One region of the Actinoallomurus oryzae genome, then DNA from elsewhere that is predicted to be linked to it. Evidence: riboswitches for the same ligand, from Rfam matches in the RefSeq annotation. Region 1 holds a riboswitch; each other region holds the start of a gene.

Region 1 (7,153 bases):
CAGGCCGCCTTCGACCAAGCGCTGATCGAGCTGGACGGCACACCGAGCAAGTCCCGGCTCGGCGCCAACGCCGTCGTCGGCGCCTCGATGGCGGTCGCCCGCGCCGCCGCCGCTCGGCAGGGCGTGCCGCTCTGGCGGTCCCTGAGCCCGGACGGCGTTCCCGCTCGCCTGCCGGTGCCGCACTTCAACGTCCTCAACGGCGGTGCGCACGCGGCGAACCCGCTGGACTTCCAGGAGTTCATGATCGCCCCGCTCGGCGCCCCCGACCTGGCGGAGGCCGTACGCGCGGGCGCGGAGGTGTACGCCGCGCTGCGCCGTCGCCTCACCGACGGCGGGCATTCGGCCGGTCTGGGCGACGAGGGCGGCTTCGCCCCGGAACTGACCCGGCCCGAGGACGCCCTCGCCTTGCTCCTCGATGCGATCGGGGACGCCGGATACACGCCCGGCCGGGACGGCGTCGCCATCGCTCTGGACCCGGCGGCGAGTGAATTCCGGCAGCCGGACGGCACCTACCTGGTGGCCGGGGAGAAGCTGACGAGCACGGACATGATCGCTCGGTACCGGCAGATCACCGAGGACTTCCCCGTCTGGAGCATCGAGGACGGTCTCGGCGAGGACGATCGCGACGGCTGGATCCGGCTCACCGAAGAGCTCGGTGAGGGGGTGCAACTGGTCGGCGATGACAACTTCGTCACCAACCCCGCGGTCATCGCCCAGGCGATCGAGGACGGCATCGCCAACGCGTCCCTGATCAAGCTGAACCAGATCGGCACCGTCACCGAGACACTGCAGGCCATGGCGGTCTGCCGCCAGGCCGGATACGGCGCGATGGTCTCCCACCGCTCCGGGGAGACCGAGGACTCCTTCATCGCCGACCTGGCCGTCGGCTCTGGCTGCGGCCAGCTCAAGTCCGGCGCACCGGCCCGCGGCGAGCGCGTCGCCAAGTACAACCGGCTGCTCGAGATCGCCGCTCACCGTCCGAGGCTGCCCTTCGGACTGACGCCGTGACCCGTCTCGCGGGCGGGGGCTCACGGCCCGGGCCGACGACCGCTCGCCACGTAGGGCAAGGCGCCACGTTCACCGAAGTGACCGGCGCTGCGAGGAGACGGAGACCGGCCGGGCCGGTTGATAGAGTTTCGTCAAGATCGCACGAAGGCCCTGGGTAAGCGGGCCGTGGGAAGAGGGAGCGCCGATGCACCAGCGGGGTTCGGCTCGCCGGGTTCGGCGGGACCGGTTCGCCTCACCGGTGGTGCTGCGGGCGCTGGAGCATCGTCCGATCGGTACGAACGGCTATGTGAGCACCTGGGGCGCGATCACCAGCACCTGTCCACCTGACCAGGTGTGACCCGCCCCGCCAAGACAGCCGGTTCCAGGTATCTGGCTTACGGCGATCGGTCACGGCGGCCGGCGGGGCCTTCGTCTCGGTGTCGTTGATCTTCCACGCCCTCGCTTGGAGTGCCGCTGATGTCTGCCTTGGCGCGGTTGACCGCGCTGGCCTGGTCGTCTGCCCGAGCCACCGCTGTGCGGATCGGCGCGGTGGTGCGGTCGGAAGTGGTCAGCGGGTCGTTGCTGATCGCCGCCGCGGTGGTGGCGTTGGTGTGGGCGAACTCGCCGTTGGCACCCGTCTATGAGCGGATGCGGTCCTACACCATCGGTCCGTACGCGCTGCATCTGCATCTGCCGGTCCAAACGTGGGCGGCCGATGGGCTGCTGGCGGTGTTCTTCTTCATCGTCGGCAACGAGCTCAAGCAGGAACTGGTGCACGGTGAGCTGCGCGACCCGCGCCGTGCGGTGTTGCCGATCGTGGCGGCACTGGGCGGGGTCGCGGTCCCGGCCGGGGTGTTCGCGGCCCTCAACGCCCGTACCGGTGGGGAGGCGGGTGGCGGGTGGGGGATCCCGATAGCCACCGACATCGCTTTCGCGGTCGCGGTGCTGGCGGTGATCGGCCGGCATCTGCCCGCCGCTCTGCGGACCTTCCTGCTGACGCTGGCCACCGTCGACGACATGTGCGCGGTGATCATCATTGCCGTCGTCTACACCAGCGGCCTGTCGCTGCCCGCCCTGACCGGCGCCGTGGCCGGTTCGGCGCTGTTCGCCTACCTGCAGCACGGCCGCGGCCGCCTGCTCACACGGGTGCGGGCCGCGGTTCCGGGCTGGGCGTTGTTCACCCCGTTGGCACTGGTGATCTGGGGTGCGACGCACGCCAGCGGCGTGCATCCCACGATCGCCGGGGTGGCGATGGGCCTGCTGATGCGCACCCGTACTCGCGCCGGTGAGACCATCAGCCCGTCCGAGCACGCCGAACACCTGCTCCGGCCGATCTCCTCCGCCCTCGCTCTGCCGGCCTTCGCGTTGCTGTCGGCCGGAGTGGCGTTGTCAGGGGCCGGCGGCTTCTGGGGCAGCACCATCGCCTGGGGCGTGCTGGCCGGGCTGGTGTGCGGCAAGGTAGTGGGGATCTTCGGGGCCTCCTGGCTGACCGCCCGCCTCACCAGCGCCCATCTCAACCCCGGGATCGGCTGGATCGACATCGTCGGCATCGGCCTGCTGGGCGGGATCGGTTTCACCGTCTCCCTGCTGATCACCGAGCTGTCCTACACCACGCCCGCCCACCAGACCATCGCCAAAGGCGCCGTCCTGCTGGCCTCGGCCATCGCCTCCCTGCTGGCCGCGCTGCTCCTGGGTGCCCGCAGCCGTCACTACCGCCGCCAACACTGACCCGGCCGATGCCGAGGGGGTGATGGAGCCTTCCAGGCCGGCCACGCGCAGGATACGTGTGGGCTGGCATCGCAACGCAGCCCGTCCTCGGCGAGGCCTGTGCGGCGTCGGCCGCGACGCCGCCCCGCAGCGCCACCCGCGACCGGGCTCGCTCGCGAATCGTGGCGGTGTGACCTCTTCCCTCTCCAAACTTCATCGCCTATCGTCGATTAACGATGAATGACGAGAGCGGACCTCTCGACCGGTCGACGGCGGTCGAGTACGCGTCCTGGTTCAAGGCCCTGGCCGATGCCACCCGGATCCAGATCGTCTCCTTGCTGGCCCGCCGCGGTGAGCCGATGGCGGTCGGGCAGATCGTCCAGGCCGTCGACGTCGGCCAATCGACCGTCTCGGCGCACTTGAAGGTACTGGCCGACGTGCGGTTCGTGCTGGTCGAGCAACGAGGGACCGCCCGGTACTACCGGATCAACGAGACCTGCGTGCGCTGCTTCCCGACCGCCGCCGACGTGGTCATGGGCCGCCCCGTCCCCACCCAGCCCGACGCCGCCGCTTGTGAGACAGGGGGAACCCGATGACCGAGCACCTCTCCGGCCGCAGCCTCGAGGATGCACGTGAGGCGATCGTGGATCGCTACTCCGGGCTGGCCCGCCAGGCCCTGGCCGGGCAGGCCCCCGCCGACTCGTGCACGACGAGCGAGCGCGAAGAGGAAGGCTGTTTCGGCGCTGCCCGCTATGGCGCCGATGAGGCGGTTCCGGAGGCGGCGCTGCGGGCCAGTCTGGGCTGCGGCGACCCCACCGCCGTCGCCGGCATCGCCTCCGGCGAGACCATCCTCGACCTCGGCTCGGGCGGCGGGCTCGACGTCATCCTGTCGGCCCGGCGCACCGGCACGGCGGGCAAGGCTTACGGCCTGGACGCCAGCCCCGACATGCTCACACTCGCGGCCGCCAACGCGGCCGAGGCCGGGATCGGCAACGTCGAGTTCCTCCGTGGCCACATCGAGGACATCCCCCTGCCGGACGCGCACGTCGACGTGGTCATCTCCAACTGTGTCATCAACCTGTCCACCGACAAACCCCGCGTGCTCGCCGAGGCCTTCCGCGTCCTGCGCCCCGGCGGCCGCCTCGGCGTCACCGACGTCATCGCCGCCCACGACCTCGACCCGGCCGAACGCACCACGGCCGAACAGGCCGTCGGCTGCGCCGCCGGAACCCTCACCCTCAGCGAGTACCGCCACCGGCTGCTCGCCGCCGGGTTCACCACCGCGACCATTACGCCCACCCACCAGGTCGCCCCTGGTCTGCACTCAGCGATCGTTCAAGCGGGTAAGCCCGCGGCCCCGGACGGCATCGTGATCCGGCCCATGCGGCCCGGCGACGCCGAAGACGTCCTGGCGATCTACCAGGCCGGGCTCGACGGCGGCAACGCCAGCTTCGAGACCACGACCCCCACCTGGGAAGCATTCGACGCCGCCAAGCTGCCGCTGCACCGCCACGTGGCCACCGACACCGGCACCGGCCAGGTCCTCGGCTGGATCGCCGCCACGGCGGTCTCCGACCGCTGTGTCTACGCCGGCGTCGTCGAACACTCCGTGTACGTCCACCCCGGGCACCACCGCCGCGGCATCGCCGCCGCCCTTCTCCGAGCTCTGATCGACTCCACCCAGACCGCCGGGATCTGGACCATCCAATCGGGCATCTTCCCCGACAACACCGCCAGCCTCCGCCTCCACGCCGGCGCCGGATTCCGCACCGTCGGAACCCGCCGACGCATCGGCCGCCACCACGGACGATGGCGCGACGTAGTCCTCATCGAACGTCGCAGCCCCACTGTGGAGCCGGGCTGAGAGGCGACGAGGGTCTCTCCGCCTCACGGCGCTCGGCGCTTCTAGCGGAGGGCCGCGATGAGGACGTCGCTCGGTGAGCACCAGATCTCGCGGGTCTCGGTGAATCGTTGTTCGCGCAGAGTGTCGAGGTGCCACTCGCCGCTGCCGGACGATCCACCGTCCCAGCGGTCATCGAACCGGCGCACGACCTGCCCGCCGACGGCTCTGGAACGCCTCAGGCCGATGCCCGACAGCCAGGCCCGCGCCATGCCGCCCCTGCGCGGCGTGCCCGAATCCGTCCCCCCGGCCGAGCACGAGCTCAGCAGAACGGCCGCTCCGGCCTGCACGAACTGTCTGTGAGCGCGGCACCGACCCGGCGGTCGCCGGTCGCGCCGGTAAGAGTGGGGCATCCCCCGTGCCGGTCGCGTCCGGGTCCCATCCCGTAGGCTGTGTCGCGCAGCTGGTTCGCCCTGCCCGCCAGGCAGACGCGTCGTAAGAGGGAACCCGGTGTGAGTCCGGGACTGCCCCGCAGCGGTGAGCGGAAACGACCGCCGTCACCACGCACTGGGCCCGACGTACGGGTCCGGGAAGCGACGGCCAGTAGGTGCCTGCCCCGGCAGGCGTGTCCGCGAGTCCGAAGACCTGCCACTGCCCGTACGCGCGACCCGCGCGTACGGAGAGCTCGGTGACCTCGAGGGCGGGTCGGCGGACATTCCAGGTAGCTCCTGGTGTGCTCCTTCGCGTCCTCGGCCCCGGACTCATCCGCAGAGGTGCTCGCGAAGGAGAGTGCTGTGACGACAACGTCCGCCACCGTGTACGGCTACCCCCGGCAAGGTCCTGACCGGGAGCTGAAGCGCGCCATCGAGGGCTACTGGAAGGGCCGCCTCGGCGCCGAGGCCCTCCACACCACCGCGGCCGACCTGCGCCGCGCCACGTGGCAGCGGCTCGCCGCCGCCGGCATCGACGAGGTCCCCACCGGCGACTTCTCCTACTACGACCACATGCTCGACACCAGCGTCATGGTCGGCGCCATCCCCGAACGCCACCGCGCCGCGGTCGGGGCCGACGCCCTGGACGGCTACTTCGCGATGGCCCGCGGCACCCAGGAGGCGGCGCCGCTGGAGATGACCAAGTGGTTCGACACCAACTACCACTACCTCGTCCCCGAGCTCGGCCCCGAAACGGTCTTCCGCGCGAACTCGGCCAAGCAGGTCGCCGAGCTGACCGAGGCCCGCGCGCTCGGCCTCGCCGTACGGCCGGTGCTGGTCGGACCGGTCACGTACCTGCTGCTGGCCAAGCCCGCCCCCGGGGTCGCCGCCGACTTCGAGCCGCTGACGCTGCTGGACCGGCTGCTGCCCGTCTACGCCGAGGTGCTGGCCGACCTGCGCGCCGCCGGCGCCACGTGGGTGCAGCTCGACGAACCCGCGCTCGTGCAGGACCGTACGCCCGCGGAGCTGGAGGCCGTCGCGCGCGCGTACCGCGAGCTGGGCGAGCGGTCCGACCGGCCCGAACTGCTGGTCGCCTCCTACTTCGGCCGGCTCGGCGAAGCGCTGCCCGTCCTGGCCGAGGCACCGGTCGAGGGGCTCGCGCTCGACCTCACCGGGCCCGCCGCCGCCAACCTCGACGGAATCGCCGCCGCGGGCGGCCTGCTCGGCAAGCGCCTCGTCGCCGGCGTCGTCGACGGCCGCAATATCTGGATCAACGACCTGGCCAAGTCCCTGTCCGTCCTCGGTACGCTCCTCGGCCTGGCCGACCGGGTCGACGTCGCGGCGTCCTGCTCGCTGCTGCACGTTCCGCTCGACGTGAGCCTGGAGCACGGCATCGACCCACGGATCCGCGACTGGCTCGCCTTCGCCCGTCAGAAGACCGCCGAGATCGCCACACTCGCCCGCGGGCTGTCGCATGGCACGGAGGCCATCGCCGGCGAACTCGCCGCCAACCGCACCCGCCTGGCCGCCCGTGCCTCCTCACCGCTCACCCGCGACCCGGCCGTACGCGCCCGAGCCGCCGCCGTCACCGGCGACGACACGCGCCGCGCCCGGCCGTACGGCGAACGCGGTGCCGCCCAGCGCGCCCGGCTCGGCCTGCCACCACTGCCCACGACCACCATCGGGTCCTTCCCCCAGACCGACGAGCTGCGCCGCGCCCGCGCCGACCTGCGCGCCGGCCGCATCGACACCGCCACGTACGAGGAGCGCATCGAGGCCGAGATCGTCGAGGTCATCTCCTTCCAGGAGAAGGCGGGCCTCGACGTGCTGGTCCACGGCGAGCCCGAACGGAGCGACATGGTCCAGTACTTCGCCGAACGGCTCACCGGCTACGTCGCCACCCAGCACGGGTGGGTCCAGTCCTACGGCACCCGCTACGTACGCCCGCCGATCCTCGCGGGGGACATCGCACGCCCCGCCCCGATGACCGTCCGCTGGACCCGGTACGCCCAGTCGCTCACCGAACGCCCGGTCAAGGGCATGCTCACCGGCCCCGTCACCATGCTCGCCTGGTCGTTCGTACGCGACGACCAGCCGCTCGCCGACACCGCCCGCCAGGTCGCGCTCGCCCTCCGCGACGAGGTCGCCGACCTGGAGGCCGCGGGCAGCGCGATCATCCAGGTCGACG
Region 2 (7,153 bases), on a different contig from region 1:
CTCACCGCCGCCTCGGCCCCTCCGCAGACCGGACCGGCCGAGGGCGAACGGGCGGCCCTCGCCGCGTACCGCGCGGCCCGGCTCGGCCGCCGGGCACGGCGAGGACGACGGATCCCCGCTCTGCTCAGCCTCAAGGCGATCCTGATCGGACTCGCGCTCCTCCTCACCGGCGGCGTCGCCGTGGCCGCGACCGCGCATCACCTCGCCGCCCCGCCGAGAGACCGGCGGCCCCATCGCACCAGGACGGCGGACACGTCCACGACGTCCCTGACCCGCGACACACCACGACGATCCGTACACCCGACCGCCCGGCGGCCGGCCCCGCGGCCCGCGCACCCCGCGCCTCCCCGTCCACGGCCGACGCCGCACCAGAAGAACAAGACGCACCCCATCAACACCCCGAAAGGCAAGGCGAAGGGAAATCCTCACAAAGGCGCGCCGGGTGCCTGACCACGGCCTCCGCCGGCCTCAGAACGTCTCGTCGAGGCTCACCGTCCCCTCGACGGCGACCTGGTAGGCCGACACCCGGCGTTCGAAGAAGTTCGACAGCTCCTGCACGTCCTGGAGCTCCATGAACGCGAACGGGTTCTCCGTGCCGTACCGGATCGGCATGCCGAGGCGGGCGAGGCGCTGGTCGGCGACGTTCTCCAGATAGGCGCGCATGTCGATGGCGCTCATGCCGGGCAGGCCCTCGCCGCACAGGTCGCGGGCGAAGGCCAGCTCGGCGGCGACGGCCTCCTCCAGCATCGCCGTCACCTGCCCGGTCAGCTCCTCGTCGAACAGCTCCGGCTCTTCGGCGCGTACGGTGTCCACGACGCTGAAGGCGAACTCCATGTGCATGGACTCGTCGCGGAAGACCCAGTTCGTACCCGAGGCCAGGCCGTTCAGCAGCCCGCGGGAACGCAGCCAGTACACGTAGGCGAAGGCGCCGTAGAAGAACAGGCCCTCGATGCACGCGGCGAAGCAGATCAGGTTGAGCAGGAACGCCCGACGGTCCGCCTTGGTGCGCAGCTCCCGCAGCTCGCCGATCGAGTCGATCCAGCGGAAGCAGAACTCCGCCTTGTCGCGGATCGAGGGGATGTTCTCCACGGCGGCGAACGCCCTGGCCCGCTCGTCGTGGTCGGGCAGGTAGGTGTCGAGCAGGGTCAGGTAGAACTGGACGTGCACGGCCTCCTCGAACAGCTGCCGCGACAGGTACAGGCGTGCCTCGGGCGCGTTGAGGTGGGCGTACAGGTTCAGCACCAGGTTGTTCGCCACGATGGTGTCACCGGTGGCGAAGAACGCGACCAGCCGGTTCACCAGGTGCAGTTCCTCGGGCGTCAGCCGGGCCAGGTCGGCGAGGTCGGAGTGCAGGTCCACCTCCTCCACCGTCCAGGTGTTGCGGATCGCCGCGCGGAACCGGTCGTAGAAGTCCGGATAGCGCATCGGCCGCAGCGTCAGATCCATCCCCGGGTCCAGCAAGCTCGTGCGGCCTCCTTCGTCGGAGGAGTGATCCAGAGACACTGTGCTTTCGATTCGCTCGCTGCGCTCGCTCATTGGCACGCCTCGCAGGTCTCGGGGTTCTCCAGGGAGCAGGCGACCGCTTCGGCCACCGGGGTCACGGTCGTCTGGGCGATACGCGTCGCCGGGCGTGACCGCAGGTAGTAGGTGGTCTTCAGGCCCGAGCGCCACGCGTAGGCGTACATCGAGGACAGCTTGCCGATGGTCGGGCTCGCCATGAACAGGTTCAGCGACTGGGCCTGGTCCACGTACGGCGTCCGGGCGGCGGCCAGGTCGATCAGCGCCTTCTGCGGGAGTTCCCACGCGGTCCGGTACAGGGCGCGCAGGTCGCCGGGGAGCTCCTCGATCCCCTGCACCGAGCCGTCGGCGCGCTTGATCGCGTCGCGGACCCGCGGCGTCCACAGTCCCCGCTTCTTCAGGTCCGCCACCAGGTAGGTGTTGATCTGCAGGAACTCCCCCGACAGCGTCTCGCGTTTGAAGACGTTGGACACCTGCGGCTCGATGCACTCGAAGCAGCCCGCGATGGAGGCGATGGTCGCGGTCGGCGCGATCGCCACCAGCAGCGAGTTGCGCAGCCCGACCTGCCCGATCCGGGCGCGCAGCGCGTCCCACTCGGCGGCGTGCACCGGCGCGGCGTCCGGCCAGTGGTCCGGGTGCAGGACGCCGCGAGCGGCGCGGGTCCGGCCGTACTCGGGATGTGGGCCGTACGTGGCCGCCAGCGCCGCCGACTCCCCGTACGCCGCGAGCGCGATCTCCTCGGCGATGCGGGTGGACAGGGCCAGCGCCTCGGCCGAGTCGAAGGGCAGCCGGAGCCGGAAGAACACGTCCGCCAGACCCATCACGCCGAGCCCGACCGGCCGCCACCGCCGGTTCGCGTTCGCGGCCTCCGGCGTCGGGTAGAGGCCGCGGTCGATCGTACGGTCCAGGAACCGCACCGCCGTACGGGCCGTCGCCTGCAGACCCGCCCAGTCGACCCCGTCGTCGGTCAGGTGCGCGGCGAGGTTGATCGAGCCGAGGTTGCACACCGCGGTCTGGGAGTCGTCGGTGACCTCCAGGATCTCGGTGCACAGGTTCGACAGGTGCACCACGTTGCCGGGCTCGGCGGTCTGGTTGCAGGCGCGGTTGGCCGCGTCCTTGAACGTCATCCAGCCGTTGCCGGTCTGCGCGAGGGTGCGCATCATCGCGCCGTACAGCCGCCGCGCCGGGATTTGGCGCACGGACCGGCCGTCGGCCTCGGCCGCCCGGTACGCCCGGTCGAACTCCTCGCCCCACAGGTCGACCAGCTCCGGCACCTCCTTCGGGTCGAACAGCGACCACACCTCATCGGCCTCGACCCGGCGCATGAACTCATCCGGCACCCAGTTGGCCAGGTTGAGGTTGTGCGTACGCCGCGCGTCCTCGCCGGTGTTGTCGCGCAGTTCGAGGAACTCCTCGACGTCGGCGTGCCAGGGTTCGAGGTAGACGCACGCGGCGCCCTTGCGCCGCCCGCCCTGGTTGACGGCGGCGACCGACGCGTCCAGGGTCCGCAGCCACGGCACGATCCCGTTCGAGTGCCCGTTCGTGCCCCGGATCAGCGATCCCCGGCTGCGGACCCGGCTCCAGGAGATCCCGATCCCGCCCGCGTACTTGCTGAGCCGCGCGACCTGCCCGTACCGCTCGTAGATCGCCTCCAGCTCGTCGCGCGGTGAGTCGAGCAGGAAGCAGGAGGACAGCTGCGGGCGGGCGGCGCCGGAGTTGAACAGCGTCGGCGAGCTCGGCAGGTACGCCAGCCGCGACATCAGCCCGTACAGCTCGGCGGCCTCCCCCACGTTCTCGGCCAGTCCGCACGCCACGCGCAGGAAGAAGTGCTGGGGCCGCTCCAGCACCCGCCGCGTCGTCGGATGCCGCAGCAGGTACCGGTCATAGACCGTACGCAGCCCGAAGTAGGTGAACCGGTCGTCCGCGCCGTGGTCCACCAGGGCGTCCAGCGCCGCCGCCTCGCGCGCGACGAACCCGGCGGTCTCCTCGTTCAGCAGCCCCTGCTCATAGGCCGCCGCGATGGACTCGGTGAACGTCACCGGCCCGGTCTCCTCGGCGATCGACCGGGCCAGCAGGCGCGCCGCCACCGTCGAGTAGGCAGGGTCGGTGATCACCAGCGCGGCGGCCCGTCGTACGGCCTCGGCCAGGTCGCCGGCGTCGCCGACGCGGAGCGGGTCGGCGTCCGGCAGACCGGCGCAGGCACGCTCGATCTCCACGGCGAGCGTGCGCTCCGGATCGCCGTCCGACGCGGGCGGCGCGATGAGCTGTTGTGTCACGTGCTCTCTTCCTCGCGAGCTTCTTTCACTGGGTTCCCTCTGGCACCGATTGCCGCAGAGGCAACAGGCACACAAGGAACACGAGAACCATACATGTAGTGGCATCCACACCACAGCACCCCTAGATGTTGGGTGCGTCATCGCTGTGCCCCTGTACGCGGGCATGCCGAAGACTCCCGGCGGCCGACCTGCCGGGAGTCTTCTCGCTCGGGCCTTATGCCGTGGCCGGTGCCTCCACGGACCGGGGTTCACCGGCCGCACGGGCGAGCAGGCGTTCGGCCATCGGCGCGAAGCACAGGCCGATCGCGGCCCACATGATCGCCTGGGCGGCCACCGAGTACAGGCGGAAGGAGAACAGCAAGACCGCCAGGACCAGGAACGCGATGGAGAACCCGACCATCAGCAGGTACAGGCCGCCCCGCGCGCGGATCGTCTCCTCGTGGCCGATCGCGGGCGGGTTGGCCGGGTACTTGACGAAGGGGATCAGGTAGAAGCCCAGGAAGCCGCCGAGGGCGACCAGCAGCGCCAGCGTCCGTGGCCGCAGGTTCCCGGTGCGGCCGCAGGCCAGCAGGTAGGCCACCACGTACAGGCCGCCCATCGCGGCACCGAACACGATGACGCCGGCGCCGATCCCCACGTTGGCCTGGACCGTACGGCTGAAGAGGTCCGACCCCGCGGCCTCGGGGGTGATGCCCGCCGCCCTGTCGAGCAGGGCCTGGGCGGCGTCGCGCCCGCTCTCGTAGTCGATGGCCGCCTGGATCTGCGGCTCGGCGAAGATCCGGGCGAAGACGAACGCCAGGATCCCTCCGATCGCGCCAACGAGCAGCCCACGCACGATGAATCGCCGTTCCACGGCGTACTCCTTCGGGTGCGGTGTCGCGGGATCAGTGGCAGGGGAACCCGAGGAAGTGACGCGCGTCGTGCACGAACTCGTGGATGTACATGTTGTCGCCGAACACCGAGGTGGCGCCCTGGTCGACGCCGATGAAGTAGTACGCGGCCAGGCAGAGCAGCACGGTGCCGAACAGCCACAGAGCGGCCCGGGCGCCCGGCACGACGAGGGGTGTCGTACGGGTGGTGGGCAGCGTCGAGGTGGTCATCGCAAGAGCCTCCTAAAGGGATCCGGCGTCCCTGTCACGGGTGGAGCGCTTCTGACGGCGGAGGGTCTGACTTCCCGGCCCGTGGGCCGGATCACAGTGGCGCGACCGCGCCGGATTTGCACCGGCTTCCTCTTACCATCACGTTCGTCCGGAGCGTACGACCGGCGTTCCGGACCGTCAACATCGCGGGAGGTCGCACCCCATGGCCGTTCGTCTCTGCTGGTCACCCACGCGGCCACCGCCGCGACCCGGCAGGCCCGCTTTCCCGGTGACGACGAACCGCTCGACCCGCGCGGGGCCGAGACGGCGACCGCCGGTCAGGGAGTGCTGCGCCGCCTGGCCGTGCCTCCTAGGGCGTGTCTCAGCCCGCGGTGGCGTCGTCGCCCCAGACGCCGGTGACCAGGCGGATGTAGTGGCCGGCGGGCGGCAGGCCGGGGTCCGGTGCGGCGCCGAGCATGGCCAGGGACAGGTGGGCGTGCGTCTCGGCGACTTCGGCGAGGGCGTGCCGGCCGCCCGAGGTGTACCAGTTGGCGACGCCGCTGCACATCTGCAGCAGGGCGAGCCGTGCCACCGAGGGGTCCGGGACCTGGAACGTGCCGGCCGCCTGGCCCTTCTCGATGACCGATTCCCACAGGTCCTCGTACTCGTCGCGGAGCGCGACGATCGGACGGCGGCGCTCCGGCGAGAGCGCGCGCAGCTCGGTGTCGACCACGAGCGTTTCGGACCGCCGCAGAGCGTGAGCCACGACGTGGGTCTGCACCAGGCCGTTCATCGCGGCCACCGGTGAGGGTGACTCCGTCAGGACCTGGCCCGCCGCGGTGAGCAGCCGGTCCAGGCTCGTCTGCATGATGTCGACGAGCAGGTCTTCCTTGGTCCCCATGTAGTGGTAGAGCGTCGCCGAGGACAGGCCGGCCGCGTCGGCCAGCTCACGGATGCCCGTCCCGTGGAAGCCCTTGGCGGCGAACAGCGCCACCGCGGCGGCGCGGACCCGGCCGTCGGGCTGGGGCGGCCGGCTCACCGGACGTTCCACCGGTAGCGGGTCCAGCCGCCGACGGGCTCGGCGCCGATGCTCCGGTAGAAGCTCTCCGCCGCGTCGTTGCCGTGCGCGACGTCCCATTCGAGGCGGCCGCGGGTCAGCGACCGCAGGGCGGACAGCAGCTCGCGGCCGAGGCCGTACCGCCGGTACTCGGGTTTGATGTACAGGTCGTCCAGCCAGATGCCGGGCCGGGTGTCCCAGGAGGAGAACGTCGGGTACCACAGCGCGAACCCGGCGACGGCGTCCGGTTCGTCCGGCGGCGAGGCGATGTGGGCCCAGGCGACCGGATGCTCCCCGAACAGCGCCTCGTAGGTCTCCTGCCGGTCCAGCCGCACCCGGTCGGCGACGCCTTCGTGCGCGGCGTGGGCCAGCAGCAGGGCGCAGATCTCCTCGAAGTCGGCGGGTTCCGCGGGTCGTACGGGCATCAGACCTCCTCGAGCCGTCCGCCGACGAGGGTGGCCAGCACGCGGATGCCGGCGATGTCCTCGGTGGCGGTGGACGTGGGATCCGCGGACAGTACGGCGAGGTCCGCGAGCTTGCCGGGGGTGATGCTGCCCTTGCGGCGCTCCTCGAACGCGGCGCGGGCCGAACCGAGTGTGTAGGCGTGCAGCGCCTCCAGGGGGGTGACTCCCTCCTCGGGAACGAACGGCCGGCCGCTCTCGGTCCGGCGGCCGACCATGGCGCGCATGCCGAGGAGCGGAGCCCCGCGTACGACGGGCCGGTCGGAGCTGCCGGGGACGACGAGCCCGGCGTCCAGGAGGGAACGGTGTCGGTAACACCAGCGCACGCGCTCCTCTCCGAGCGCCGCGCGCATGCCGTCGCCGATCTGGCCCACGAAGGTGTGCTGGGGCACCGGGATGACGCCCAGCTCGGCGAGGCGGGCGACCTGACCGGGGCCGGCCACCCCGCAGTGTTCGATGCGATGCCGGGGATCGGGGCGCGGGAACCGGGTCTGCGCCTCCTCGAAGGCGTCCAGGACCAGGTCGATGGCGCGGTCGCCGATGGCGTGCGCGGCCACCTGCCAGCCCGCCGCGTGCGCGCCGACGATGCGTTCCCGCAGCTCTTCGGCGGGGAGCTGGAAGTAGCCGCGGTTGCCGGGCTGGTCGGCGTAGTCGTCGTGCATCGCCGCGGTCCGTCCGATGAGCGAGCCGTCGGCGAACACCTTCACCGCCCCGAGCCGCAGCCGGTCGTCGCCGAACCCGGTACGCAACCCCAGGTCGAGC
Region 3 (7,153 bases), 100 kb from region 1:
GAGAGCCGTCTTGCTCGAGGAACCGCTCGAGCCGCCGCAGGCGGCGGTGAGCCCCACGACGAGGGCGGCGGCCGCGCCGAGCGCGGCCACCCGGCGTACGACACGGCGGCCGCCGGGCTGGGAGAGGGGGTTGTGCATCGGGACGCTCCTGGGTCGGGCGTGTTGGGGTGATCGATGCGTGGAACCGGTTCCACGCATCACTGGCCGATGACTATGGCTCAGATCACAGGATCCCGTCAAGGAGTGCGTGAGAACGCTGATGCGTTCGTGTTCGATGACCGCCCCAGCGTGAGATCGGTTCCACAAAATGCGGAAGGCGGGCATGGAACGCTGTGGGTGCGGAGTGCCATCTGCTCCTCGCCCGCCCACACGAGGGCCGTGCCCTGCGGAAGTCGGTCGACGCTCCGCACGCAACAGCCGCGTGGGAGCGTCGTTCTACGGCCTGTTTCGCCGACAAGCCTCAGCGTGGTGTGGCAACCGAGCGTGGTCAGACGGGCTGGCCCATGGGCCGGATGGTCAGGGTGTTGAGGTCGACGCCCGCCGGCTGGTCGAGGGCGAAGCAGATGGCCTCGGCGATGGGCTGGGGAGGCAGGGCGAAGGGGGGAACGCCGGCGCCTTGCCAGAAGGGTGTGTCGATCATGCCGGGGTTGACAAGAGTGACACCGATGCCGCGGGTCGTGGCGTGCAGACGCAGGTTCTCGGCGAGTCCGGTGGTAGCCCACTTGGTGGCCGAGTAGAGATTGGCGGGAGAGTTCTTCAGCCCGGCGACGCTGCCGATGAGCACCAGCCGTCCGCCAGTGGCCTCCAGGTGGGGCAGGGCGGCATGGGCCAGCAGGGCGGGCCCGAGGACGTTGGTGAGGACCATGGGCGACCACAGTGTCGGGTCGCCGACCCCGATGGAGTCACCGGACATGAATCCGGCGTTGGCCACCGCCGCGTCAAGGGCACCGAAATGCTCCACGGTGCGGGTCACGACCGACTCGGTGGCCTGCCAGTCTGCCGCGTCCGCGACAAGACCCAACAGCCGGTCGGGGTGGCCGGTCTCGTCGAGGAAAGTCTTCAGTTTGCTCTCGTTGCGGCCGGTGACGGCCACACGGTGGCCGCGGTCGAGGAGCAGCCGCGCGGTGTGGGCGCCGATACCGCTGGTCGCGCCGGTGATCAGTACGGTCTTGCTGGCCATGGTCATGCTCCTGAGGTGTGGATGGGGAACGGCGGACGGCGGCCCGCGATGAAGGAGCGCGTTCAAGTGCGCCGACCCCAGGAAATCGGCGCCGTCAGAGGCGGGCAAGGTCGCGTCTATGGGGGGTATGAACGCAACCTCCCTATCGGCCGGACCATGAGTACGCTGGACGAATGGAACCCCCGTCCGAAAGCCGTACCGGTGATCCCACCGACAACCGTTCGGACATCCGTGACTTCCTCATCAGCCGACGCGCCAAGCTCACCCCGGAGCGGGTCGGACTGCCCACCAGCCGGCGCCGCCGGGTTCCGGGACTACGGCGCGAGGAGGTCGCGGCCCTCGCCGGCGTGAGCACCGAGTGGTACACGCGGTTGGAGAAGGGCCACATCAGCGGTGTCTCCGAGGACGTGCTGGAAGCGGTCGCGCGGGCATTGCTCCTCAATGAGGACGAGCGCACCTACCTGCTCGATCTGGCCAAGGCGGCTCGCCCCACCCGCCGCAGGTCACACCGCCGCAAGGACGTCAAGATCCCGTCTTCCGTCCAATGGATGGTGGACTCCATGACCATGGCCCCCGCCTTCGTACGCACCGGCCGTTTGGACATCGTCGCGAGCAACGCGCTGTGCAGGGCCCTGTACTCACCGATGTTCGACAGCGACACCACCGGCGACCGGGGCTGCGCCAACTTCCCCCGTTACTTCTTCCTCGACCCCGGCTCCCACGACTTCTTCGTCGACTGGGAGGAAGGCGCGAGGGCCACGGTCGCAATGCTCCGCGCCGAAGCCGGACGTGAACCTCACGACCGGGCCCTGCGTGAGCTTGTCGGCGAACTGTCCACGCTCAGCCCCGACTTCCGCACCATGTGGGCCAGTCACGATGTCCGAATCCATCACGAAGGCGTCAAGCGGCTGAACCATCCCGAAGTCGGCCGGCTGGAGATGACCTTCCGCTCCCTGAACCTGCCCCTGCCTCAACGGGCCGTACACGACCTGATCATCTACACCTCCGAGCCGGGCACCCCCTCGGAGGACCGCCTCAAACTCCTCGCCAGTTGGTCGGCACCGCAGACCTCACCCACGGAACCGATCCGCCCGCCCCGCTGACCTCACGCGTTCATGAGAGGGATTGATCAGAAATACAAAAAGTGTCCTTGACCTGCAACGACAGGAATTGCTGAGGGTCCTGCCGACTGCAAGGAAAGTGTTCCGGGCACCGAACGGCCCGGCACACAGCCTGCGGGCGAGGACGCGGTCCGCGCCGCCGAGACAGCGACTCGGCGTCCCGCTGCCGCCCAGCTACCGCAACTTCCTGTTGGTCAGCGACGGCTGGGCCGAGATGCCGACCAACGCGGGCACGTTGCGAACGCGGCGGCGACCTGTTGCCCAACGACAGCTTCGGCGCGCTGCTGCTCAGTGCACGCGACAAGTGGCCGGCCGAAGCGAAGGCGGAGGCCTGACGCTCACAGGCCCGGATAGCCCCGCCAAAGAGGCGACGAGCGAGGAATCAGCATCGGCCGCCGACACCCGGGCCACCGATGGTCTCCATCGTGCGAGCGACGTAGCCGCTGTAGGTTCGGCCGGCGCGACCGGGCACAGCGCACGGAGCGGACGGTCGCGTGTCAGGGAACACGCGCAGGCTCCCGGCGGGTAACCGGATCGGCATCGCAGTGCGTCCTGATAGTGGCCACGACGTCGTGGCCGTGAATCGGAGGAACGCGCTGTGATGACGATGGCCGGTCGATACATGGCCGGTGCCGCCGGGCTCGCGCTGGTCGTATCGCTGATGGGATGCTCGGCGAGCGGAAGCGGGAAGAAGACCAGCCGCGTCGAGGGTTCGCCCGTGACGGCGGCTGAGGCGCTGGACCAGGCGGCGAAACGGCTCCGCTCCGTGCAGACCTACCAGGCCTCGGTCTCCGTCTCCACCGTCGTGGGCAGCACCAGGAAACACCTGTTCGGCGAGATCACGAGCCGGTCGAAGGACCAGGCCCTGAAGTACGCCGTCCCCTTCTTTGACGAGGAGGGGAACGCCACCTCGGACTCGACCCAGCTCCTGCTCGGGGACAAGTTGTACATCAAGAACCGGAAGTTGCTCGAGGTCATCCACAAATCCTGGATCGGCATCCCGCTCAGCGGGCTGAAGCCGACCGACACCTACGTCGTGGCCCTGCTGGCCCAGATCCACCAGCCGGACCCGCTGCTGCACGCCAGGATGTTCACCGCGTCCAAGGACGTGCACCTGGTCGGCCGGGAGACGACGGGCGGGACCGCCACCACCCGCTACCAGGGAACGTTCGCCCTCAGCGAGGCGCTGGCCAAGCTGGACCCCACCGAACGTACCGAGGCACAGGCGGTCTACGGACCGTTCGGCACCACCCCGTACTTCGAAGTCTGGATCGACGACCACCAACTGGTCCGCAAGGTCAACATGGTCGGCAAACGCGGGGCGAAGCACCGGATCAACGCGACCATGAACTACTCCACCTTCGACACCCCGGTCTCGATCACCACGCCGCCCTCGAACGACCTGAAGAACCTCCCCGGCCCTGCCACGAAGAACATCCCGATCTGACGCTCAGCCCGAGCGGCGCCCGCGGGAAGGATGACCCGTGGGGCCGCCCCGGCCGGCCGATCAGCCTCTACCGCCTCGCCGAACGCCTCCACCAGATCGGCATCCAGCCCGGCCCCACCCGTTCCACCGCCTCTTCCAACTCGCCACCGAGGTCCCCGCCGCCATCCTCGCCCGCATGCTCGGCATCCACATCAAATTCGCAGTCCAACGGCAACGCGCATCCTCCGGCGACTGGATGACCTACGCCGCCGATGTCAGCCGCCGTATCCCGGAAAACCGATGAACGACGCGTCAGCCCTCGTCGGGTCGTGAGGTCCACCGGTTCTCGACCTTGGCCAGCCGCCAGTAGGCGATCGCGGCGGCCCAGACGGCGACGAACAGGCCGACGATGATGAAGCCGACGTTGTCCAGGTTCAGCCCGGCGACCCAGTTGGTCACCGGGCTGTCCAGGCCTGCGTCGTCGTGGAGCAGGCCGACGATTTCGATGGTGCCGATGACGAACGCGACGGCGACCGACAGGCCGGTGATGGTGAGGTTGTAGTAGACCTTGCGGACCGGGTTGGCGAAGGCCCAGTGGTAGGCGAAGTTCATGAAGGTGCCGTCGAGAGTGTCGAACAGGCTCATTCCGGCGGCGAAGAGCACGGGCAGGATGAGGATGGCGTACCAGGGCAGGCCGCCGGCGGCGCCGCTGCCGGCCAGGACGAGCACGGTGATCTCGGTGGCGGTGTCGAAGCCGAGGCCGAACAGCAGGCCGATCGGATACATCTGGGCGGGGTGGCCGATGGCGCGCAGGAGGCGGCCGAGGAAGCGGTTGAACAAACCGCGCTGGTCCAGCCGTGCCTCCAGCGCCTGCTCGTCGAACTCGCCACGGCGCATCGTGCGCCAGACCGCCAGGATGCCGATCAGGGCGAGCAGGTTGAGGAAGGCGATCAGATAGAGGAAGCCGCCGGAGATGCTCGTACCGATCAGCCCGAGTGTCTGATGGGTCTCAGAGTCCTGGTTCATGAGAGTGCCGGCGATGTGCGTGCCCAGGGTGATGAGCGCGGCCATCGCGATGACGATGCTCGAGTGTCCGAGCGCGAACCAGAACCCGACCGACACAGGGCGCTTGCCGTCGGCCATCAGTTTGCGGGTGGTGTTGTCGATCGCGGCGATGTGATCCGCGTCGAAGGCATGGCGCATGCCCAGGGTGTATGCGGTGACGCCCAGACCGACGCCGAAGACCTTGGTGCCGATCGTGTAATGCTGGGGCGCGACCAGCAGAATCAGCACGCCCCAGGCGACGACGTGCAGCGCGGCGATGACGCCGAGCAGCCCGGCGAGACGGAGCCAGTCCCGTCTGCTCAACGCGGAAAGGACCGTGGACAGACGGGAGGTCATGGTTCGCCTTCCAGCACCTCGTGGACGACTGCGTCGGTGCCGTGGCCGGTCTCCTGGCTGACGGGTCTCGCACCGCCCGCCTTCCCAGGCCCAACGGGCCCAGTGGCATGCGTGGACAGTGCACCCGATCACAGTGGCGAGGGCCGCGCCGGTCCTTCACCGGCTTCCCGAACACCACGGCGCTCACAACGTACGACGGAAGCACGAAGCCTGCAAGGCTGGTTGATCATGCACCCGCCGCGCAGAGTCGTCAGGGCGTGTCGGTCACTGGTGCCTCAGTCCCAGGTCATGGAGAGCGTCGAGGAGCGACTTTCGTGAGGTGCCGTGCCAGGCCACGAAGCCGTCGGGCCTGACGAGGGCGGTGTCGTCCATCGTGGGAAGCACGTGGACGGGCAGGTCGACGCCGGCTGAACCGGTCACCGTTCGCCATCGCCGGCGATCGGCTGGGGTGAAGAGGGTCCAGTGCGAGCCGATCAGGTCGAGCGTGGAGACCTGGCCGGCGGGGCTTGTCCAGCGGTGCGGGAAGCGGTGGCCGGGCCGGACGATGTCGTCCAGGACATTGATGGTGCCGTCGTGTGGGGGATAGCCGTAGAACATCATGCCTCGCAGGTAGTCGACGGCGGCTTTGTCGTACAGAGTGTCCGGGTCGCCTTCCAGCGACTGGTAGCCCTGATGCATTCGGCGGGAGAGAGACAGGGAGGCCCGGGCGGCGGCCTGGCGTTCGGGTTCGTAGGTGCGCAGGAGCGCCGGGGTGAACGGCCCGTGCAGGACCGCGGCGAGCTTCCAGGCGAGGTTGTGCCCGTCCTGGATTCCGGTGTTCATGCCGAGTCCGCCTGCCGAGCTTTGTACATGGGCGGCGTCACCGGCCAGGAAGACGCGGTCTTGCCGGAAGGAGGAGGCCATGCCGATGGCGGCCTCCCACGCGTTGACGGTGTGCAGTTCGATGGGGATCGTTCCGTCCCCGATCGCGGCTGACAGCAGTTCAAGCGTCTTTGCCTCGGTCAGGTCGGCGAGACCGTCCGGCTTGCCCGGATAGTCCATGATGTGCGAGGACCACTGGTCCAGGCCGTTCTTCGACATCAACGTGGCGTAGACCGCGTCGTTGCGCACGAAGCACATGTGCGTCCCCCAATCCCGCAGGACGGGCCCGAGATCGGCGCGGAAGAACGCGGTGTTCAGATGGGAGATGACGCTGCGGTCGGGCATGGTGATCCCCAGCCTGGCGCGCACGTCGCTGCCGGCCCCGTCGGCGCCGATGAGGTAAGCGGCCCTGACCTGTCGTTCCTGGCCCGTGGCGACATCGACGACCCGTGCACGTACGTGATCGGTATGGGCGGCGAGGTCGACCAGCCGTACGCCGAACCGGACCTCGCCGCCGTGGCGCCGGAGTTCCGCCAGCGCCAGGCGCTGAACCTGGTCGTGGGTCAGGACGAGGCGTGGGTTCACCGGGCTGCAGGTCTTGAGCCGCTCGGCGTACGGCGCAGGCAGCCGTCCTTCGTGGAGGGTGACGCCGAGCCCACGGTCCTTGAACACCGTCCGCAGGGGAGGGCCGCCCTCCCAGCCGACCTGCTCCAGCACCGGTCCCAGGCCGACGGAGCGGAAGACCTCCAGGGTGCGAAGGCTCGTGCTCGCACGCGGCACCGTGGATATCGCGTCTCGCTTCTCGATGACCAGTGGCCGGACGCCCCAGTGGGCGAGGAACATCCCCGTCGTCAGGCCGACCGGCCCGCCGCCCACCACCAGCACCGGCACTTCCTCGATATTCATCGCCTACCTCCATCACGTCTCTCGGGGCGATGGGCGACAACGCTGCACGCTCAAGTCGGCTTGAGTGCAAGATGACGGGGGTGGAAGACGAGCGCTACTCGATCAGCCAGGTCGCCCGATGCTTCGATGTGCCGGTATCGACGCTGCGGTACTACGACGACCTCGGCCTACTCCCCGCGGCCGAGCGCCGGGGGAACGTGCGCCACTACGGTCAGGCGGAGTTGCGCCGCCTCGCGCTCATCCAGCGACTGCACCACC
Region 4 (7,153 bases), on a different contig from region 1:
GTCCACGACCAGCACCACCGGGGCGCCGAGCAGCTTGGCGACGTGGGCGGTCGAGGCGAACTCCCCCGCACCTGCCGCGCCGTCGTACAGGCCCATCACGCCCTCGACGACGGCGATGTCCGCGTCGCGCGCGCCGTGCAGGAACAGCGGCTCGACGAGGTCCTCGGCGGTCAGCCACGGGTCGAGGTTGCGGCCCGGCCGCCCGGCGGCGAGCGCGTGGTACCCCGGATCGATGTAGTCCGGCCCCACCTTGTGCGGCGAGACGTCGAGGCCCTGCGCGGCCAGCGCGGCGATCAGCCCGGTGGCGACGGTCGTCTTGCCGCTCCCGGACGTGGGGGCGGCGACCACGAGCCGCGGGATCACCACTCGATGCCCTTCTGGCCCTTCTGCCCGGCGTCCATGGGGTGCTTGACCTTGCCCATCTCGGTGACCAGGTCGGCGATCTCCAGGAGCCGGGGGTCGGCGTCGCGGCCGGTGACGATGACGTGCTGGTGGCCGGGGCGCGCCGCCAGCGTGGCGACCACGTCGTCCACGTCCACCCAGCCCCACTTCATCGGGTAGGTGAACTCGTCCAGGACGTAGAGCTTGTAGGTCTCGGCGGCGAGGTCGCGCTTGATCTGCTCCCAGCCCTCGCGGGCGTCCGCGGCGTGGTCGTCCTCCGTGCCGGGCCGCTGGATCCACGACCAGCCCTCGCCCATCTTGTGCCAGGCGACCGTCCCGCCCTCGCCGGACGCGCCGAGCACGCGCAGCGCGCGCTCCTCGCCGATGCGCCACTTGGCGGACTTGACGAACTGGAACACCCCGATCGGCCAGCCCTGGTTCCAGCCGCGCAGCGCCAGCCCGAAGGCGGCGGTCGACTTGCCCTTGCCCTGGCCGGTATGGACGATCACGAGCGGGCGGTTGCGCCGCTGCCGCGTGGTCAGCCCGTCGTCCGGCACGCTCTCCGGCTTGCCTTGTGGCATCAGGCGACCCTCCGATCGCGTACGACGCCGGCCAGGCCGTCGGCGGGCAGGTCCTCCAGGCGGACGAGTTCGGCGCCGAGGCGTTCGGCGAGGCGGGCCGCGAGGCCGAGGCGCACCGGGCCGCTCTCGCAGTCGACCACCACCGAGGCGGCATCCCGCAGCAGGGCGGCGGCGCGCAGCGCGTCGTCGACCGAGCCGTGCGTCGCGCGGCCGTCGGTGACGATGACGACGAGCGGGCGCCGTGCCGGGTCGCGCAGGTGCTCGGCGCGCAGCACGCCGGCGGCCCGCAGCAGCCCGGCGGCGAGCGGCGTACGGCCTCCCGTCGGCAGGTCCTCCAAGCGGCGCGCGCCGGCCTCGACCGAGGAGGTCGGCGGCAGCGCCGTCTCGGCGTCGCGACCCCGGAAGGTGACCAGGCCGACCTTGTCGCGCCGCTGGTAGGCATCGAGGAGCAGGCTGAGCACGGCGCCCTTGACCGCGCGCATGCGCCGCCGGGCCGCCATCGAGCCGCTGGCGTCGACGACGAACAGCACGAGGTTGCCCTCACGGCCCTCGCGGACCGGTTCGCGGATGTCGTCGGCGCGAATCACCAGGCCCGGTCCGCTGCGTCCGCGCGACCGCTGATGGGGCGCGGCGGCGAAGAGGGTGCCGGCGAGGTGCACGGTGCGAAAGCCCGGCCGGGCGCCGGTCGTACGGCCGTACGGGGTGCGCGAGCGGGAGCGGCGGCCGGGCGCGCCCTCGCCGATGCCCGGCACGACGAACAGCCGCGGCCGGTAGGCGGCGTCGGCCGGGGAGGTCTTCAGCCGGTCGGCGCCGGACGCCGCGTTGCCCGACAGCGCCTGGCCGATGTCGACCAGGGCCCCCTCGGCCGGCAGGTCCACCGCGTCGGGCAGGGGCGTGCCGGAACCCGGGCCGTCGGGATCGGTGTCCGGGTCGGGTTCGGGCTCGGGCTCGGGGTCCTCGGTGGTGATCTCCGAGCCGTCCTCCTCGGCCGGCGGCCGAGGCTCGGGGACCGGCGGCGAGGGAGGCTTCGGCCGGCTGGAGCCGGGCCGTGGGTCCTCCTCGGTGTCGTAGTCGCCGGTGCGGTCCAGCACGTCGTCGAGCCGGTCCTCGTCCAGGCCGGGCGCGTCGAAGGGGTCACGGCGCCGCCGGTGCGGCAGCGCGAGGCGCGCGGCGAGGCGTACGTCGGCGGGCGTGACGGCGCCGCGGTCGTGCCAGGCGGCCAGCGCGATCGCGGCGCGGGCCATCACCAGGTCGGCCCGGAGCCCGTCGACCTCGAACTCCGCGCAGACCGCGGTGATCTGCCGCAGCGCGCCGTCGGACAGCACGACCTCGGGGAGACGGTCGCGGGCGGCCCGGATGTGCCAGGCCAGCTCGGCGTCGGCGCGCGCCCAGTCGGCCGTGAACCCGGCCGGGTCGGCCTCGTAGGCGAGGCGCCGGCGTACGACCTCGGCGCGCTCGTCGGGGTCACGCGTGGCGGCGACCTCGGCGGTCAGCCCGAACCGGTCGAGCAGCTGCGGGCGCAGCTCGCCCTCCTCGGGGTTCATGGTGCCGACGAGCAGGAACCGGGAGGCGTGCCGCACCGAGACGCCCTCGCGCTCGACGTAGGACTGCCCCATCGCCGCGGCGTCCAGCAGCAGGTCCACCAGGTGGTCGTGGAGGAGGTTCACCTCGTCGACGTAGAGCACGCCCCGGTGCGCGGCGGCGAGCAGGCCGGGCTGGTAGGCGCGCACCCCCTCGGTGAGCGCCCGCTCGATGTCCAGCGAGCCGACGAGGCGGTCCTCCGACGCGCCGACCGGGAGCTCGACGAGCCGGGCGGGGCGCTCCTGCCGTTCCGCGTCGTCGTGCGGGCCGTCGGGGCACTCGGGGTCGGGCGCGTCCGGGTCGCAGGAGAACCGGCAGCCCGCCACGGCGGAGATGGCCGGCAGCAGCCCGGCGAGCGCACGGACGATGGTCGACTTCGCGGTGCCCTTCTCGCCGCGTACGAGGACGCCGCCGACCGACGGCGACACCGCGTTGATCAGCAGGGCGAGCTTGAGGTCCTCGAGCCCCGCCACGGCGGAGAACGGGTAGGTGTTCACCCGGTGTTCGTCCTTCCTCGGGTTGCGCGCCCGTAGGTGGCCTGCAGGTGGCGGCCGGAGTCTCCTGGCTCCCGGATCGTCACCCGCCCTCGGCCTTCCGGCTTACGCCGTGGCCGTCGGTGAGGGCGAACTCCCCGGTCACAGTTGCGCGACAGCCCCGGAGTCTCACCGGGTTCCTCCGCGTACCGCCGACGCACAGCATCGCACACAGCCGATCCGTCCTCGACAGGTGTGTGCCGGTCTGTTCCTGTTTGAATGGAACACGTTCTACTTCTTCCGGAGGTGCGCATGAGGCTCGGCATCAACCTCGGCTACTGGCAGCGGGACCCCGTGGACGACACCGAAACCGTGCTCGCCGCCGAGCGCCTGGGCTATGACCAGGTCTTCACCGCGGAGGCGTACGGATCGGACGCCTTCACCACGCTGACCTGGTACGGCGCGCGCACCTCGCGGATCGGCCTGGGCACGGCGGTGACGCAGATGTCGGCACGCACCCCGGCCGCCACCGCCATGCACGCGCTGACCCTCGACGCGCTGTCCGGCGGACGGCTCACGCTCGGGCTCGGCGCGTCCGGGCCGCAGGTGGTGGAGGGCTGGTACGGCGTGCCGTTCGCCCGTCCGCTCGCTCGCACCCGCGAGTACGTCCAGATCCTGCGCGACGTGTGGCGACGCGCCGACCCGGTGACCAGTCCCGGCCCGCACTACCCGCTGCCGCTGCGGTCGTACGGGGTGGGCGACGGGGTGACGGGCCTGGGCAAACCGCTGAAGTCGATCGCGCACCCGGTCCGCCCGGACATCCCGGTCTACCTCGGCGCGGAGGGCCCGAAGAACGTCGCGCTATCGACCGAGATCGCCCAGGGCTGGCTGCCGCTGTTCGTCGACCCGGAGCGCATCGAACCGGTCTTCGGCGCGTCACTGCGCGACCGCCCGGACGGCTTCGAGATCGCCGCGACCGTCACCACGATCGTCACCGACGACCTGACGGCCGCGCTGGAGGTGGCCAAGATCCCGCTGGCGTTCTACATCGGCGGCATGGGCGCCCGCGACCGCAACTTCCACCTGGACCTGATCGGCCGGCTGGGGTACGCCGAGGAGGCCGCGCGGGTGCAGGACCTGTTCCTCGCGGGCCGCCGGGACGAGGCGGTCAAGGCCGTCCCGGACGCCCTGGCCGACGCCATCTCCCTGCTCGGCCCCCTGGGCCGCATCCGCGAACGGCTGGAGCTGTGGCTGGACTCCCCCGTGACCACCCTGCTGATCGCCGGCGTGAAGGACGAACCGACCCTCAAGGCGATCCGCGCCATGGTACCCGCGTAAGCGCCGGCGCCCTATCCAGAACGAGCGGGCCGTTCTCCCGGCTTGTCAGCACCCCGACCTTCGTCACCCACCGTTGTGGGACGTAGCGTCGAGTAGAGGATCTGGTCGTGCCAGTGTCCGGCGCGCCACTGGGCCTGGCGGAGGACGCCCTCGCGTTCGAAGCCCGCCTTCTCCAGGGCCCGCTGCTCGGCGAGGTTGCCGCTGTCGGTGAAGGCCTGGATCCGCTGGGCACGCGTGTGGTCGAACAGGTAGGCCACCAGGAGCCGTTGCGCCTCCGTGCCGATCCCCCGGCCCTGACGGCTCGGCCGCAGCCCGATCGCGACGGTCCAGCACCACGACGTCTCCGGACGCCCCCACGAACTCTTGAACCACTCGACCCGGCCCGCGACGTCGCCGCCCTCTTCACAGACCGTGAGAGTGCCGCCGTCCGGCGTGAGCAGGCCCGTCTCGGCGAAGCGGCGCCGCAGGTCGACGGGGCTGCGGTACCCGAACCACTGATGGACGCCGGTCCCCTCGGGACCTGAGAACTCGGCCTCGAAGAGCTCGAGGTCCGCCTGCGTGACGGGCCGCAGGACCACCCGCGCATTGATCACGCGTGAACACTACGAGACGCCGGCGGGTTCAGTCCCAGGCGCGGGAGAGCATCCAGGTGTCGCTCGCCTCGTCGTAGCGGAGCTCGTACACGCCGATCTCGTGGTCCGGGGTGGCCTCCACCTGCCAGAACTCCCGGGCGGCCGGCTCCTCGGCGTCCGGGTTCCGGTCGCGCCACCAGTCGCGGCTGGTCACCCAGTGGTCCAGGACGCGCAGCACGGTGTAGAGACGCCCGTGCCAGACGAACCGTGACGGCCGGCCGTCGGCCCGCCAGACCTCGACCGGGTCGCCGTACGCCCGGCTCATCCGGACACCGTCCACACGTCTCGTCGCCGCCTTCCCGGTCGAACGCCGCCGAAGTGCCCGGGGGAAGACAGGCGTCATCGAACATACGTTCGCATCGGTGTTTTGGGAAGAGGGTGACCGGCGCCGATCGGTGATCCGACCGCGACGCGCCGTGCGGATCCGGCGTCCCGCACCGTCAGATCACCGTTTCGGAGCTCCGCTACCCGACAAAAGGATGAGCGACATAGCATTGAACAGGTAAAGTGCGATGTCGTGGCAAGAGGTACTCGTACGACAACGGTGCGTAACGCTTATTTTCACGACAATCCGCTTAAATGAGGCATAGCGGTAGTGTCGGGCAAAAACTCCGTCCATCTCCCTTCGATCCGGCCTACGCTTCCTCAGCGGTCAACGGCCCCGGACCGATGATCCGTCGTCCGCCGCCACCGCCCGCAGCGGCTCCTCTTTCCGTCCACCACCCCTCGTTCAACTCCCCGTCCCGGACGGTCGCTCTGGAGGTGCTCGATGTCCGACGTGCAAAGCCCCACCGTCCGCCGTCGCCGACTGGGCATGGAACTCCGCAGGTTGCGTGAGGCCTCGGGCCTCATGATCGAAGATGTCGCCAAGCACCTCGAATGCTCGATGTCGCGGGTCAGCCGCATCGAGACCGGCAAGTCCGTCGCCCGGATCAGGGACGTGCGCGACATGCTCGACCTGTACAAGGTCGGCGACGAGGCCCAGCGCGAGCAGCTGCTCACCCTGGCCAAGGACGCCCAGCAGCGGGGCTGGTGGACCGAGTACGAATCGGTGCTGTCCGCGGGGCTGGACACCTACGTCGGGCTGGAGGCCTCGGCGGCCTCGCTCCGCACCTTCCAGACCCACCTCGTTCCCGGGCTCCTGCAGACCGAGGAGTACGCCCGCGCGCTGATCAAGGTCGGGCGGCCCACCGAGAGCCCCGCCAACATCGACCGGATGATCTCCCTGCGCCAGCGGCGCCAGGCCATGCTCGCCGACGCCGGCACCCTGGAGCTGTGGGCCGTGCTCGACGAGGCGGTGCTGCGCCGGCCCATCGGCGGCGTCACGGTCATGCGCGCCCAGCTCGCGCGGTTGCTCGAGGCGGACGAACTCCCCAGTGTCACGATCCAAGTGCTGCCGTTCGCCCGCGGCGCCCATCCCGGGCTCGGCGGCGCTTTCACCATCATCGGCTTCCCCGACCCGACGGATCTGGACGTCGTGTACGTCGATTCCCCCGCGGGGAACATTTTCCTGGAGAAGGACAGAGACGTCCGCCGCCACACCACCTGGTTCGACCATCTACGAGCCGCCGCGCTGCCGCCGGACGAGTCGACCGACTTCATCGCCGCGATCGCCGATGAGTTCAAGAAAACGTCCCCGTACCCACGGGGATGATCGGTTCACCATGAAAGGAGAGGTGGGGGATGGGTTGCGACCCCGATCTCGCGGACACCGGCTGGCGTACGAGCAGCCGCAGCTCGCAGGGGGCGGACTGCGTCGAAGTGAGCGTCCTCGAAATCGTGAGCGAGCACTGACGTAACTGCTCCGAACGGCCGCGGGGGTCGGTCCCCCGCGGCCGTCCTCGGGAGGTCGGTCGGCCGGTGGGGAGAACAGGCTCGGGCGCGGGATACGGTCGGACGCGTAACCGAGCGAAGGAGCACGAATGCTGCCCTGGTCGGCCGAACTCGCCGGACGCATCGACGAGCACATCCTCAGCAGTGACCTGCTGCGCGGCAACCCTCTCGGCGACCCGCACGAGCGCCCGCTGGAGGTGTACGTCCCGCCGGGGTACGACGAAGAGCCGGAGCGGCGTTACCCGTCCGTCTACGTGATCCAGGGCTACACCGGCCAGCTGCCCATGTGGCACAACCGCGCGCCGTGGCGGCCGACCTTTCCCGAGCTCGCCGA

What was found. Region 1 has a riboswitch for cobalamin ahead of metE (5-methyltetrahydropteroyltriglutamate--homocysteine S-methyltransferase). Riboswitches for the same ligand answer to the same signal wherever they lie in the genome.
Region 2: it holds a riboswitch for cobalamin, as region 1 does, so the genes downstream of both, ABEA10_RS27395 (CbtB domain-containing protein) here and metE (5-methyltetrahydropteroyltriglutamate--homocysteine S-methyltransferase) in region 1, are expected to answer to the same signal.
Region 3: it holds a riboswitch for cobalamin, as region 1 does, so the genes downstream of both, nicT (Nickel transporter NicT) here and metE (5-methyltetrahydropteroyltriglutamate--homocysteine S-methyltransferase) in region 1, are expected to answer to the same signal.
Region 4: it holds a riboswitch for cobalamin, as region 1 does, so the genes downstream of both, ABEA10_RS35485 (magnesium chelatase subunit D family protein) here and metE (5-methyltetrahydropteroyltriglutamate--homocysteine S-methyltransferase) in region 1, are expected to answer to the same signal.

Annotation. Positions count from the first base shown of each region.
Region 1 is NZ_BAABHF010000016.1:287,698-294,850, forward strand. Features, by position in the region: gene eno (phosphopyruvate hydratase) at 1-1,008, shown strand, start outside; gene ABEA10_RS12000 (hypothetical protein) at 1,193-1,345, shown strand; gene nhaA (Na+/H+ antiporter NhaA) at 1,465-2,715, shown strand; gene ABEA10_RS12010 (ArsR/SmtB family transcription factor) at 2,931-3,290, shown strand; gene ABEA10_RS12015 (GNAT family N-acetyltransferase) at 3,287-4,558, shown strand; gene ABEA10_RS12020 (hypothetical protein) at 4,600-4,884, opposite strand; cobalamin riboswitch at 4,981-5,201, shown strand; gene metE (5-methyltetrahydropteroyltriglutamate--homocysteine S-methyltransferase) at 5,329-7,153, shown strand, end outside.
Region 2 is NZ_BAABHF010000029.1:2,660-9,812, forward strand. Features, by position in the region: gene ABEA10_RS27375 (hypothetical protein) at 1-450, shown strand, start outside; gene ABEA10_RS27380 (ribonucleotide-diphosphate reductase subunit beta) at 469-1,461, opposite strand; gene ABEA10_RS27385 (ribonucleoside-diphosphate reductase subunit alpha) at 1,533-3,794, opposite strand; gene ABEA10_RS27390 (CbtA family protein) at 4,009-4,647, opposite strand; gene ABEA10_RS27395 (CbtB domain-containing protein) at 4,679-4,894, opposite strand; cobalamin riboswitch at 4,934-5,088, opposite strand; gene ABEA10_RS27400 (TetR/AcrR family transcriptional regulator) at 5,256-5,912, opposite strand; gene ABEA10_RS27405 (GNAT family N-acetyltransferase) at 5,909-6,355, opposite strand; gene ABEA10_RS27410 (amidohydrolase) at 6,355-7,153, opposite strand, start outside.
Region 3 is NZ_BAABHF010000016.1:185,477-192,629, reverse strand. Features, by position in the region: gene ABEA10_RS11570 (ABC transporter substrate-binding protein) at 1-138, opposite strand, end outside; gene ABEA10_RS11565 (SDR family oxidoreductase) at 488-1,180, opposite strand; gene ABEA10_RS11560 (helix-turn-helix transcriptional regulator) at 1,354-2,283, shown strand; gene ABEA10_RS11555 (SCO4651 family lipoprotein) at 2,903-3,748, shown strand; gene nicT (Nickel transporter NicT) at 4,040-5,128, opposite strand; cobalamin riboswitch at 5,155-5,322, opposite strand; gene ABEA10_RS11545 (FAD-dependent monooxygenase) at 5,393-6,895, opposite strand; gene ABEA10_RS11540 (MerR family transcriptional regulator) at 6,967-7,153, shown strand, end outside.
Region 4 is NZ_BAABHF010000045.1:73,036-80,188, forward strand. Features, by position in the region: gene ABEA10_RS35475 (cobyrinic acid a,c-diamide synthase CobB) at 1-363, opposite strand, end outside; gene cobO (cob(I)yrinic acid a,c-diamide adenosyltransferase) at 360-962, opposite strand; gene ABEA10_RS35485 (magnesium chelatase subunit D family protein) at 962-3,040, opposite strand; cobalamin riboswitch at 3,098-3,219, opposite strand; gene ABEA10_RS35490 (LLM class F420-dependent oxidoreductase) at 3,329-4,354, shown strand; gene ABEA10_RS35495 (GNAT family N-acetyltransferase) at 4,366-4,947, opposite strand; gene ABEA10_RS35500 (DUF6504 family protein) at 4,976-5,251, opposite strand; gene ABEA10_RS35505 (helix-turn-helix domain-containing protein) at 5,756-6,640, shown strand; gene ABEA10_RS35510 (DUF397 domain-containing protein) at 6,670-6,780, shown strand; gene ABEA10_RS35515 (alpha/beta hydrolase) at 6,909-7,153, shown strand, end outside.